3 regions of the Streptomyces sp. HUAS TT7 genome follow, and region 2 is predicted to be linked to each of the others. Evidence: riboswitches for the same ligand, from Rfam matches in the RefSeq annotation. Region 2 holds a riboswitch; each other region holds the start of a gene.

Region 1 (4,494 bases), 2.3 Mb from region 2:
GATGAAGCCGTACCCCTTCTCCGCGTTGAACCACTTGACGGTGCCCTGAGCCATGCCTAACTCCCCTATTACTGGCCCTTGCACGGGACCACACTTCGCGGACCCGGGTCAGACCTCCACCCTCCGACAGGAGAGGGTGTGCGCCGGAACGCGTCGACCGCGGCTGAATGTATCTGCCCAACTGCCCTCTGCAACAGGTCAATCGGACGAGAATTCCGGGCACGCGCCGAGAGCGGAATGCCGTGAATTCAACATTCCGGGGCAAGTCGGGCCGGGCAAAGCGCACTTAAGGCACAAAGGACACACACACTTTGACCTCATGTTGTCGCGTTCTCATATGCACTTGGCACTCGAAGCGAAGGCGCTTCCCCAACTGTACCCCGCTCAACCATGCTGAATTGCCCCCTCCGCTTCTCGTGCGGAGAGGGCAACTCTGGGTTCAACTGTGGGTACGGATTTAGTTACGTGCGCCGGCGGTCAGCCGCCCGCGACCGCCGGGATGATCGAGACGCCGGCGCCCTCCGGGGTGGCCGTCTGCAGGCCCTGCTCGAAGCGCACGTCGTCGTCGTTGACGTACACGTTGACGAAGCGGCGCAGTTTGCCCTGGTCGTCCAGGACGCGCGCGGCGATGCCGGTGTGGTTCTTCTCCAGGTCGGCGATGACCTCGGCGAGGGTGGCGCCCTCGGCGGCGACCTCGGCCCGGCCGCCGGTGTAGGTGCGGAGAATCGTGGGGATGCGGACGTTCACGCTCATGGTTCGGTGCTCCTCTTCGTTCAGCAGTGGCTCAGCGGGCTGGGCCCCGTCCGGCAGCGGCTCAGTGGGCGAGGCCGGCTTCTCGGAAGGCGTCCAGGCTCGGGCGGATGGTCGCGGTCGCCTGGGACGTGGCGGCCACCGCGTCCAGGGTCTTGAGCCCGTCACCGGTGTTGAGCACGACCGTGGTGAGCGACGGGTCGATCAGACCGGCCTCGATGAGCTTCTTGGTGACGCCCACCGTCACGCCACCCGCGGTCTCCGCGAAGATGCCCTCGGTCCGGGCGAGGAGCTTGATCGCGTCGACGATCTGCCCGTCGTTCACGTCCTCCACCGCACCGCCCGTACGGCGCGCGATGTCCAGGACGTACGGGCCGTCCGCCGGGTTGCCGATCGCGAGCGACTTGGCGATGGTGTCCGGCTTCTGGGGGCGTACGACGTCGTGACCGGCCTTGAAGGCGGTCGACACCGGGGAGCAGCCCTCGGCCTGCGCGCCGAAGATCTTGTACGGCTTGTCCTCGACGAGGCCGAGCTTGATGAGCTCCTGGAGGCCCTTGTCGATCTTGGTGAGCTGGGAGCCCGAGGCGATCGGGATGACCAGTTGGTCCGGCAGCCGCCAGCCGAGCTGCTCGCAGATCTCGTACGCCAGCGTCTTGGAGCCCTCGCCGTAGTACGGCCGCAGGTTGACGTTGACGAAGCCCCAGCCCTCGCCCAGCGGGTCGCCGATGAGCTCGGAGCAGAAGCGGTTCACGTCGTCGTAGTTGCCCTCGATGCCGACGAGCTCGCCGCCGTACACCGCGGCCATGACGACCTTGCCCTGCTCCAGGTCGTGCGGGATGAACACGCAGGAGCGGAAGCCGGCCCGCGCGGCGGCGGCGCCGACCGCGCCCGCGAGGTTTCCGGTGGAGGAGCAGGAGAGCGTGGTGAAGCCGAAGGCGCGCGCGGCCTCCAGGGCCTGGGCGACGACGCGGTCCTTGAAGGAGTGCGTCGGGTTGCCGGAGTCGTCCTTGACGAACAGCTTGCCGGGCTCGACGCCCAGCTCGCGCGCCAGGTTCTCGGCCTTGACGAGCTTGGTGAAGCCGGGGTTCAGGTTCGGCTTGTCGGCGACGTCGGCGGGGACGGGCAGCAGCGGCGCGTAACGCCAGATGTTCTCGGGGCCCGCCTCGATCTGCTTGCGCAGCGCCTCGGGGTCGCCGAGCGGCAGGTCATAAGCCACTTCGAGCGGTCCGAAACACAGTTCGCAGGCGAAGATCGGGCCAAGTTCGAAACGCTGGCCGCACTCGCGGCAGGAAAGCCCGGACGCCGGACCGAGATCAACGGCATTGTCGGCAGCGGTACGGTTTTCGACAGTCTGTGCAGACATGGAGGGGAGGCCCTTTCTCCTCATCTTCCTCATGGCGAACATCGCCATGAGACGGATTTGGCACCTTCCCTAGCCGGTGGCCTCGTGTCTTGGATCGTGGAGATCGACGAGAACCGACTGGAGGGTTGCCGGGGCTTCAACGGGCCGTTTCCCTCTGCCCCTCTGGATGAGCGGTATTCGATTGTCAGCGTGACGACGACCCCCGACATGCGACGGTCATCCGCGTTGTTCAAGACTGTAACCGAAGGCCGGGACGGTTGAGATAGTCGTCCGAACCGCGAGATGGATCACATGAGGAGGCCAGGAACCGTGCTGGAAGAGGTGGAGCGCTGGCTGAGCAGGCGTTCCTGGTCCGCGACGGAGCGGCCGATCGAGCGGATCCTGGCCGCGAAACAGCGCACGGGTACGACCGTCAGTGTCGTACTGCCCGCCCTCGACGAGGAGGCCACCGTCGGTGACATCGTGGCCGCGATCCGGCGCGGGCTGATGACCGATTCGGTGCCCCTGGTCGACGAGCTCGTGGTGATCGACTCCGGGTCCGGCGACCGTACGGCCGAGGTCGCGGCGGAGGCCGGCGCCCGGGTCGTCCACCGGGACTCGATCCTGCCGCGCATACCCGCGCTGCCCGGCAAGGGCGAGGTGCTGTGGCGCTCGCTGCTCGTGACCAGCGGCGACATCGTGTGCTTCATCGACGCGGACCTGAAGGACTTCGACGCGGGGTTCGTCTCCGGGATCGTCGGGCCGCTCCTGACCGACCCGGACGTGGACTTCGTCAAGGCGATGTACGACCGCCCCTTCGGCGAGGACCGCCCCTTGGGGGAGACGGCGGGCCAGGGGGGCCGGGTCACCGAGCTGGTGGCGCGGCCGCTGCTCAATCTCCACTGGCCCCAACTGGCCGGAATCGTCCAGCCGTTGGGGGGCGAGTACGCGGCGAGGCGCTCGCTCCTGGAGCGGCTTCCGTTCCCCGTCGGGTACGGGGTGGAGCTCGCGCTGCTCGTCGACTCGCTGCATACGGTGGGGCTCGACGCGCTGGCGCAGGTCGACGTGGGCGTACGCAAGCACCGCCACCAGGACGGGCAGGCGCTCGGCAGGATGGCCGCCACGATCTACCGCACCGCGCAGCTGAGGCTGTCCCGTGGCCATCTCGTACGGCCGGAGCTGACCCAGTTCGAGCGCGGTGAGCACGGCTTCGTGCCGCATACGTACGCCGTGGACACGGAGGAGCGGCCGCCCATGCGGGACATCGAGGAATACGCGGTGCACCGGGCGGCGTAGGACGGCCGGATCCCGCTCCCGGGGGCGGGCGTACGCGTGTTTGAGGGGTTGCGGGGCGGGCTAGGTTCCGCAACATGGTCACCGCGCACGCCACCCCCAGGGCCCAGGTACTCGTCGCGTCGAATCGCGGCCCCGTCTCGTACGCGCTGAAGGAGGACGGGTCCCTCGAATCCAGGCGGGGCGGGGGCGGGCTCGTCTCCGGGCTGAGCGCGATCGGCTCCGACGTGGAGTCGGTGTGGGTGTGCGCGGCGCTCGGCGACGGTGACCGCGAGGCGGTGCGGCGCGGCGTGGGTGAGACGGGCGCCCGGATGCTGGACATCGACCCGGCCGTCTTCTCCGACGCGTACAACGGCATCGCGAACTCGGTGCTGTGGTTCGTCCAGCACATGCTGTACCAGACGCCGTTCGAGCCGGTCTTCGACGCGGAGTTCCGGCGGCAGTGGGCGTCGTACGAGGCGTACAACCGCGCCTTCGCCGAGGCGCTGGCGGCGGAGGCGGCGGACGGGGCGCGCGTCCTGGTGCAGGACTACCACCTGGCCCTGGTGCCGGGGATGCTCCGCTCGCTCCGCCCCGATCTGCGCATCGCCCACTTCTCGCACACGCCGTGGGCGCCGGTGGACTACTTCCGGATGCTCCCGGACGACATCGCGCGGCAGTTGCTGCGGGGGATGCTGGGGGCGGACCGGCTGGGGTTCCTCACCTGGCGGTGGGCCTCCGCGTTCGCGGGGTCGGTCTCGGGGGTGCTGGGGGCGGAGGAGGGGGAGGTGGTCGGCTCGCCCGGCGGGGAGGGGCGGGTTTTCTTCCGGCATGGGGCGAGTGGGGAACGCGCTGCCCGCGAGACCGACCTCGCCGTGCATCCGCTCGGCGCGGACGGCGACTTCCTGCGGCGGCGTGCGCACGAGGCCGATGTCGAGGAGCGCATGGCCGCTCTGCGCGAGCAGGTCGGGGAGGGCCGCCGGACCATCGTGCGGGTCGACCGCACCGAGCTGTCCAAGAACATCGTGCGGGGGCTCCTCGCGTACCGGCATCTGCTGGACACGCACCCGGAGTGGCGGGAGCGGGTCGTGCACGTGGCCTTCGCGTATCCCTCTCGGCAGGATCTGGCG
Region 2 (4,494 bases):
TTCCCAGCACGACCTGGAGGCGGCCTTCGCGATCGGCCTGGACTCGTAACCCCCTTTTGCTCGGGGGCTGCGCCCCCGAACCCCCGCTCCCGACGTCGTTCGGCTGCGGACCGTGGCCGGCTGGTCGCGCAGTTCCCCGCGCCCCTGGCAGAGTGCGGTACGGGCATACCCAGCCTGTCATGGGGGTCCCCCCTGGCCCTTAAGGCCTTGGGGGAGATTGAGGACGAGCGCCCTTAAGGCACGAACGAGGTCCGGGGCGGAGCCCCGGGGATTCCGGGGGCGACAGCCCCCGGTAGGCGTGGCCCGGCGGGGTTTACACCGCCGGGACGCAGCGCCCGGCCTCCGTGCGGTACTGCCACTTCGCCCCCTGGGTGACCAGCTCCCGTACCGCCCGCACGAAGCGGTCGACGTGCTCGTCCGGGGTACCCGCCCCGAAGCTGACCCGGATCGCGTTGAGCGAGCGCTCTCCCGGCTCCGCCTCGGGCGCCCCGCACTCGCCCGGGTCCTGCGGGTCGCTGCCGAGCAGGGTGCGCACCAGCGGGTGGGCGCAGAAGAGGCCGTCGCGCACCCCGATCCCGTACTCCGCGGACAGCGCCGCCGCGAAGTGCGAGCTGTTCCAGCCGTCGACGACGAACGAGATGACGCCGACCCGGGGCGCGTCGTCGCCGAACAGGGACAGGACCCGCACCTCGGGCACCTCCGCCAGGCCGGCCCGCACCTTCGCGATCAGGTGCCGCTCCCGCTCGACCAGCGAGTCGAAGCCGGCCTCGGTCAGCGCCTTGCAGGCGGAGGCGATGGAGTAGACGCCGATGACGTTGGGCGACCCGGCCTCGTGGCGGGCGGCCGTGGTGTGCCACTCGACGTCCACGCCGCCGTCGGCGCGCCGCGCGACCTTCTTGGAGGCGCCGCCGCCGGCCAGGTACGGCTCGGACTCCTGGAGCCAGTCCGCGCGCCCGGCGAGCACGCCCGAGCCGAACGGCGCGTACAGCTTGTGCCCGGAGAAGGCGATCCAGTCGACGTCCAACTCCCGTACGGAGACGGGGTGATGGGGCGCGAGCTGGGCGGCGTCGAGGACGATGCGGGCGCCGTGGGCGTGCGCCGCGGCGGCGAGTTCCCTCACCGGCCACAGCTCACCGGTGACGTTGGACGCGCCGGTGACGCACACGAGCGCCGGGCCGTAGGGGTCGCGGTCGGCGAGCGCGCGCTCCAGGGTCTCGACGGCCTGCTGCGGGGTGCGCGGCGCGTTCAGGTACGTCACGCGGGCGTCGCGCCACGGCAGCAGCGAGGCGTGGTGCTCGGTCTCGAAGACGAAGACCTCGCAGTTCGCCGGGATCACCTGGGCGAGCAGATTCAGCGAGTCCGTGGTGGAGCGGGTGAACACGACTTGGTCGCCGGGGCGGCAGTCGAGGAACTCGGCCACCGTCTCGCGGCTGTTCTCGAACAGGTCGGTGGAGAGCTGCGAGAGGTAGCCGGCCCCGCGGTGCACGCTGCCGTAGTAGGGGGCGTACGCGGCGACGTCGTCCCAGACCCGCTGGAGGGCGGGCGCGCTCGCCGCGTAGTCGAGGGCGGCGTAGGTCACCTCGCCACCGGTGACCAGCGGCACGGTGACATCGTGGCCGAGCACCGGCAGCGGCGCCGCACAGCAGGGGTCGGCGGACTCGACGGCGGCGGAAGCGGTGACGGTGGCGGCAGGGCGTGCGGACATGGCGGTATCTCCCGGCAGGAAAAGGCGAGTTGACTTCGGATCCCGGGTACGGCGGCGCGACCCTGCATCGAGCGAGAGGGTTCGACTGCCTTGCCGTGTACGGGTGTTGACCTCGAACACGCAGCCCGAAGAAGGGTGCGCGGAGGGTGTGAAGAAGGGGCGGTACGCCCTATCGCATTCGCTTGCTCACGAGACTGCTCCCTTGAGGACCAGGACCCCAGGGCTGTGACATCACGCGATGTCCAGGGGTCCGCGCTTGCCGTAGGCCTTGCTGCCTACGACCTGGTCTTCACCCGGGGCACCCCGCCACGGACGGAGGGTTGCCGGACAGCGAGCCGGGGCCTAAATCGCTGTCACTCATGACCTTGAACAGCATCCTGCCACAGGTCCCGGCGTGCGCAAGGCACAGTCCGCGATCTGGACTGCGCCTTGCGTCACATCCCGTACGGAAAGGACGTACGGCTCCGTACGGCTCAGGACTTACGGACCGGGACGTACGGCTCAGGCGTTGCTGGCCGCGACCCACCGCTGCAGGGCGCGCCGGGCCGACCCCGAGTCGATGGCCTCGGCGGCCCGGGCCATCGCGGCGCCGAGCTGCCCCGCGAGCGGGCCCTGCCCCGGTTCGAGGGCGACCAGGGCCGCCGCCGAGTTGAGCAGCACCGCGTCCCGCACCGGCCCGCGCTCGCCCGCGAGGAGGCGGCGGGCGACATCGGCGTTGTACGAGGAGTCCGCGCCGCGCAGCGCCTCGATGGGCACCGTCTCGATGCCGACGTCCCGCGGGTCGAAGGCCTCCTCGCGCACATGGCCGTCGCGCACCACCCACACCCGGGACGTACCGGTGGTGGTCAGCTCGTCGAGGCCGTCGTCGCCGCGGAAGACCAGCGCGGAGGAGCCGCGTTCGGCGAGCACGCCCGCCACGATGGGCGCCATCCGCGCGTCCGCGACCCCGGTCGCCTGGGCCCGTACCCGGGCCGGATTGGTCAGCGGGCCGAGGAAGTTGAACGTGGTGCGGATGCCCATCTCGCGGCGGGCCGCGGCGACGTAGCGCAGCGCCGGGTGGAACTTCACGGCGAAGCAGAATGTGATGCCGGCCTCCTCCGCGACCTCGACGACCCGCTGCGGGGTGAGGTCGAGGTTTACGCCGAGCTTCTCCAGTACGTCGGAGGCGCCACTGGCCGAGGAGGCGGCCCGGTTGCCGTGCTTGACGACCTTGGCGCCGGTGCCGGCCACCACGATCGCCGACATGGTGGAGATGTTGACGGTCTTGGCGTTGTCGCCGCCGGTGCCGACGATGTCCACGCTGGGGCCCGGCACCTCGATGAGGTTGGCGTGCTCGTACATGGTGCGCACCAGGCCGGTGATCTCGGCGACGGTCTCGCCCTTGGCGCGCAGGGCCACCGCGAAGGCGGCGATCTGGGCGTCGGTGGCCTCGCCCCGCATGATCCTGTCCATCGCCCAGGCGGTCACGTCGGCGCTCTGGTCGGTGCCGCTCAGGAGCGCGTCCAGGACGCCCGGCCAGGAGTGGGCCGCCACGGTGTCGCCTCCGGTGGGGGGAACAGCGCTCATGCTCGCTCCTGGTGGTCAGGGGACTGGATACCGCCCGCAAGCCTATCGACAGGGGCGGGGCACCCCGCGCCCGTGCCCGCAGTGCGGACGTGCGAAAGGCCGCGTACGCAAAAGACCCCGGCCCGGCACCCGTGAAGGGGCCGGGCCGGAGCCTCGGTTGTGGCGACCGTCAGGTCAAGCAGAGATCAGTGGTGGCCGTGGCCGCTCGTGATCTCTTCGTACTCCTCGGCCGTCGGCTTGGGGATCTGGTTCCCCTCGCCGAAGTAGCCCTTGCTGAGCTTGGCGCGCAGCTTCTGCGTCCGCGAGATCTTGCGGGCGACACCGTTCTCGTCGACCGTCGGGCCGATCTCGGCCGGCTTGTACTGCTCGTGCGCCGTGAGCTTGTAGCGCGCATTGGCGTCCAGCGGCTCGTGGACCTCGATGAACTCACCGTGCGGCAGCCGCTTGATGATGCCGGACTCGCGTCCGTGCAGCACCTTCTCGGCGTCGCGGCGCTGCAGACCCAGGCAGATCCGCTTGGTGGCGACGAACGCGAGGACCGGGGCCACGAAGAACGCGATCCGCACGAACCAGGTGATGACGTTGATCGAGAGGTGGAAGTGGGTCGCCCAGAGGTCGTTTCCACCACCGATGAGCAGCACCATGTACCAGGTGATCCACGCGACACCGAACGCGGTACGGGTCGGCGCGTTGCGCGGCCGGTCCGCGATGTGGTGCTCGCGCTTGTCGCCGGTGATCCAGGACTCGATGAACGGGTACACCGCGATGGTCGCCAGGACCAGCGGGAAGATCACCAGCGGAATGAACACACCCAGGACGAGCGTGTGGCCCCACAGGTTGATCTCCCAGCCCGGCATCACACGGATGAGGCCTTCGGAGAAGCCCATGTACCAGTCGGGCTGGGCGCCGGTGGACACCTGGTCCGGACGGTAGGGGCCGATCGCCCAGATCGGGTTGATCGAGGCGATCGCCGCGACCACCGCGATGACACCGAAGACCAGGAAGAAGAAGCCGCCCGCCTTCGCCATGTACACCGGGAGCAGCGGCATGCCGACGACGTTCTTGTTCGTACGTCCCGGACCCGCGAACTGGGTGTGCTTGTGGTAGAAGACCAGGATCAGGTGAGCCACCATCAGGCCGAGCATGATGCCCGGCAGCAGCAGGATGTGGACCGAGTAGAACCGAGCCACGAAGTCCCCGCCGGGGAACTCGCCGCCGAAGAG
Region 3 (4,494 bases), 1.5 Mb from region 2:
ACCGGCTGCCCCTGCGGCGGGCGCGGGGTGATCGAAGGGCCCTTCACACGGAAGTGCTCGCCCTCGAAGTCGATGTAGTGCAGCTTCTCGCGGTCGATGAAACGCCCGGTGGCCGCGTCCCGGATCTCCGCGTCGTCCTCCCAGCTGTCCCAGAGCCTGCGCACTACTTCGACGTAGTCGGCCGCCTCGTCGAAGTGCGGGCGCACCGCGTCCTGCCCGGCAGGGGTGTTGTAGCCTCCGGCGGGCAGCGGGGGGATGGTCCGGCGCCCGAAGTGCGCGGCCTCGTTGGGGCGCGCGTCGATCTGCACGCGTACGCCGGCGCGGCCCGAACTCACGTAGTCGAGCGTGGCGATCGCCTTCGAGATGTGGAACGGCTCGGTGTGCGTGGTCACCACGGACGGCACCACACCGATGTGCCGGGTCAGCGGCGCGACGCGGGCGGCGATGAGGACGGCGTCGAGGCGGCCGCGCACCTGGTCGGTACGGTCATCGGGCTCGGTGAGCTGCGACGACTGGAGCCCCAGACCGTCCTCGATGGTCACGAGGTCGAGCAGTCCGTGTTCGGCCTCCGCGACGAGGCCGGCCCAGTACCCGGCGGTGAGCAGATCGCGGGGACGGGCCACCGGCTCCCGCCAGGACGCCGGATGCCAGCCGGTGCCGTCGAGAGCGACAGCGAGGTGCAGAGGAGAGGGTGATGAGGTCACGGCGGTGATGCCTTCCTGAAGATCCGTACGAGGAACCCGGCCCCGTGCGAGGGGCGCGGTCGCGAGGGAACGTCAGGGGCGACAGAGCGCGCCGGCGACGCGCAGCAGGTCGATGTGATGCCGGGAGTACAGGTGCAGACGGCGGGGCGGCACCGGATCGGCGACACGGCGACGGGACGAAAGCACCCTGCTCACCGCCCTTTCCGCCCGGTGGACCCGGGGTCCTTGCCGACCCGGCGCGGACGGCTCCCCGGCAGGGCGCCGCGCGCTCTTCAGCAGGCCCAACACCACAACTACGCCTTTCCTTCCCGGAGTTCGACCTCTTGTGTTCCGTCACGCTCTTGTTCCGTCACGGCCGACGGGGTCCTTGCCCGGGAGCGGCGGAAATCCTGCGGTGATGTGGGTGGGCGGGTGGCCGTGAGCCCAAAGGGACTGTCGAGCCCAAGCTGCCGCATCGCGACAGCGGTGGGCACAGGCGCGGGGAGCGTCAGCCTCGGCGGAGGGCGCTGCTCATGGCCGTACACAGCGCGCTGCTGACGCGCAGCAGGTCGACGGCACGGTCCGTGCACAGCGGGATGCGGCCGGGGTGCCGCCGAGCGGCCGTCCCGTCAGCTGCGCGCATCACTGTCACCGTCACTTCTCCGGGCCCGGGGGCCGCACGTCGTCCGCGGACGGTAGCCAGGCACCGAGGGGAATGTCAACGCTGCGGACCACCAGATGAGACCGCTCGCCCAAGCTTCTTGACGGCGTAACGAAGCCCGCTCAGACTGACGTGGACGGTCACGATTGTCAGCGCCCACACCGCGGTTCGCCCGCTCCAGTGGTCATCGGCCCCGGCCCGCTGACAGGCAACCCTTCCGCCGCGACGGGGTGCCCCGGGTGACGACCGGGTCCCGTCGGCACCGGCGGGGCAAGCGTGGTCTCGCGTCTCGCGAGCCCCGGAGGTGAGACGGGTGGACATGCCCAGGAGCGGCTTGACCAGGCGCCTGCACATCGATCTCCAGCGCGTCTCCAGCGCTTACTGATCCGCGACGGATCTGCGTCTGATCCGTCATCGACCCGCGTCTGGTCCGCCGATTCCGCGCGATGCGGACGATCACCGACCGACGCAGCCGCCCCCGCATCCAGCCGCTGACGCCACCAAGCCGCAGTGGCATCTCATTCCCAGGGAGAGTCATGCCCGAGACCGTTTCCCGCATGTCCCGCACCGCCGCCTCCACCGGATGTCAGTCGCCGGCGCCCGCTTCGCTTCCGCGCCCCGGCACGATCACGACGGTCCCCCACCCTCGTCGTTTCCGCAGCCGGATCGGCGTCGGCGCGGCCGGCGGCTTCTATCCCGCGCCCCGGCGCTACGACCTGTTTCTGTGCGGGAGTTGTCCCAGGTCGCTGCGCATCTCGATCACCCTCGACCTGCTCGGTCTGCGCGAGTCGGTCGCCACGACACTCCTGACCTCCCTTGCCGCGACCCCCGACGGCTACGCCGAGCTGCACCGCGCGTACGAGACCACGGTCTACCACTTCGACGGACCCCTGACAGCGCCCGCGCTGCGCGACCGCTGGAGCGGACGGATCGTCAGCAACCACACCCCCGACATCCTCCGCGACCTGGCGGGCCCCCTCGCCGGTGAGGAAGGCGCCCGGCACGCCGCTCTCCGGCCGCCGCACCTCGTCGCGGACATCGAAGCCTTGCGCACCCTGCTGGACCGGGACGTCACTCCGGCCGCGCCGTCCTCGGCGCGACAGGCGGCACTGGCCCTCCTCGACCGCAGCCTCGCCCGCCATCCCTGCGCGCTGGGAACGGAGTTGACAGCCGCGGACGTGGACCTGTGGGTGGCGCTCGTCCACCTCGACCGGGACGAGCTGAGGTGTGCACCCCCCAGGCTCGGGGACTATGTGCGACGGCTCGGCGACCGTCCCGCTTTCCGGAACGCGATCAAGACGGTGTTGCCATCGAACACGCTGGGCAGGGAGCGGCATTGACCGGATGACCGGACGGTGACCGGTTTGGTTTCCCCGGGGGCGTCGTGGCCGGATCTCCCCCTGTCTTCCTCTCGGGCCGCTCTGCCAGGGCGCCGCCTTCGTCTTCGAGCCGAGAGGAACGACCACCATGAGTGAGGGCAGATGTGGGTCTGTCCGGTGATCAGCCCTGCTGGAAATGGCTGGGCCTGTCCTCCCGCAGGACCAGGCGGCCGAGACGGGCTGCCTCGGTGCGGGGCATGAGGGTCCATGTGCCGTCGGTGCGGCGCAGGGCCGCCGAGTGCCAGGGGGTCGTCCAGGCGTCGGGGGCGTCGAGGAGACGGATGCCGAACTTGGGGGCGCCTACCGGTTGGGGGTGGATGGACAGGCGCACGCAGCGGGGGTGGCGCTCGGCGATCAGGTCGCCCCAGGCGCGGCTGCGCTGGATGACGCCGTAGGCACGCCGGCGGCACTCGCGTTGGAGGGCGGAGCGGGTGCCGGTGAAGCCGGCCGTGTCTTCGACCAGGAAGCGGGTGATGCCCCGGTAGAGGGCGAGGGTGTTCTCGTCCGTACGCACCTCGGCGCGCAGGGCCTCGGCCGTGGGTGCGTACCGCTCGTGGACGTGGGCGCGTTTCGTGTGGTGCGGGAGGTCGCCGAGTACATCGCGGAGGTCGAACACCGACAGGCGGCTGAGGCCCAGGTCGGCTATGACTCGGCGGAGTCCGTCGGCGTACGCGTCGATGTGCGCGTCCGGGACTCGGATCAGATCGCCGAAGATGTGGCCGTCCGAGCAGATGACCACGTGCGCGCCGGGTGGATAGATGCGCTGGATCTCGCCACACAGGGTGTCCAAGAAGCGGAGAGAAAGGAGTTCTCCCTGGTCGGGGAGGTGGCCCAGGACCTTCGCCGGGTTGGGGGACTTGCAGGGGAAGCCCGGAAGCGTGAAGACGATGGGGGCGCCTTCGCGTATGTACGCGGCGATCTGCCGGAGTTGGTGAGGGAACGCCTCCGCTCTCACGCGGGTGTTGTCCGTACTTCGGTGGTGAGGCAGCAGCAGGTTCAGGATGGAGGCGCCGAGGGTCGTGGGGAGGGCGCCGGGGGCTGTCGTCAGCAGCGTCATGTCGTTCCTCCGGAGGGGACGCGGGCATGGCGGGACGGCGCCGTGGCGGGAGGGGCCCGGGCGCCGTTCGGGCGGGGGGGGATCAGGCAGGGGTGTGGGGGCTGCCCGTGCCGAGACGGGCAGTGGGTGTCAGCCGCGGCGGTCGTAGCCGACCGGCAGACGGTTGGTGCCGCGGCCCAGGACGGCCGGGATCCACTCGATGTCCTCGTCCGGGATGGTCAGGTGGAGGCCCGGAAGGCGGGTCAGCAGGGTGCCGAGGGCGATCTGGAGTTCCGTGCGGGCGAGGGCGGCTCCGGGGCAGAAGTGGATGCCGTGGCCGAAGGCGAGGTGAGGGTTGGGAGTGCGCTCCAGGTCGAGGATGTCGGGGTCGGGGAAGCGGCGCGGGTCGCGGTTGGCGGCACACAGGGAGACGATCACCGAGTCGCCGGCCGGGACGCGGGTGCCGTACAGGTCGTCGTCCTCGGCGAGGAAGCGCCAGGTCGCGAGTTCGAAGGCGCTGTCATAGCGCAGGAGTTCCTCGACCGCGCGGGGCAGGAGGGACGGGTCCTCGCGGAGGCGGGTGAGCTGGGCCGGGTTGCGGAAGAGGGCGATCAGGGCGGTGGTGATCTGGTTGGTGACCGGCTCCTGTCCAGCGACGAGGAGCTGGAAAATCATGGAGTCCAGTTCCTCCTGCGCCAGTTCGCGGCGGTCGCGAGCCACGACGAGGCGGCTGAG

What was found. A riboswitch is a leader RNA that binds a small molecule or an ion and turns the genes downstream of it on or off. The one in region 2 is predicted to bind S-adenosylmethionine.
Region 1: another riboswitch for S-adenosylmethionine. It lies ahead of thrC (threonine synthase); the one in region 2 lies ahead of ACSHXC_RS28220 (aminotransferase class V-fold PLP-dependent enzyme).
Region 3: another riboswitch for S-adenosylmethionine. It lies ahead of ACSHXC_RS35385 (putative leader peptide); the one in region 2 lies ahead of ACSHXC_RS28220 (aminotransferase class V-fold PLP-dependent enzyme).

Annotation. Positions count from the first base shown of each region.
Region 1 covers NZ_CP196175.1:3,959,829-3,964,322, forward strand. The annotation lists gene ACSHXC_RS17820 (cold-shock protein) at 1-54, opposite strand, end outside; gene ACSHXC_RS17825 (MoaD/ThiS family protein) at 478-753, opposite strand; gene thrC (threonine synthase) at 815-2,113, opposite strand; SAM riboswitch class I at 2,131-2,286, opposite strand; gene ACSHXC_RS17835 (glucosyl-3-phosphoglycerate synthase) at 2,423-3,388, shown strand; gene ACSHXC_RS17840 (alpha,alpha-trehalose-phosphate synthase (UDP-forming)) at 3,463-4,494, shown strand, end outside.
Region 2 covers NZ_CP196175.1:6,272,740-6,277,233, reverse strand. The annotation lists gene ACSHXC_RS28225 (Lrp/AsnC family transcriptional regulator) at 1-49, shown strand, start outside; gene ACSHXC_RS28220 (aminotransferase class V-fold PLP-dependent enzyme) at 314-1,705, opposite strand; SAM riboswitch class IV at 1,953-2,070, opposite strand; gene trpD (anthranilate phosphoribosyltransferase) at 2,207-3,271, opposite strand; gene qcrB (cytochrome bc1 complex cytochrome b subunit) at 3,457-4,494, opposite strand, start outside.
Region 3 covers NZ_CP196175.1:7,798,442-7,802,935, reverse strand. The annotation lists gene ACSHXC_RS35400 (LLM class flavin-dependent oxidoreductase) at 1-704, opposite strand, end outside; gene ACSHXC_RS35395 (putative leader peptide) at 777-899, opposite strand; gene ACSHXC_RS35390 (hypothetical protein) at 1,192-1,326, opposite strand; SAM riboswitch class IV at 1,483-1,627, shown strand; gene ACSHXC_RS35385 (putative leader peptide) at 1,664-1,729, shown strand; gene ACSHXC_RS35380 (hypothetical protein) at 1,881-2,684, shown strand; gene ACSHXC_RS35375 (L-tyrosine/L-tryptophan isonitrile synthase family protein) at 2,845-3,780, opposite strand; gene ACSHXC_RS35370 (cytochrome P450 family protein) at 3,910-4,494, opposite strand, start outside.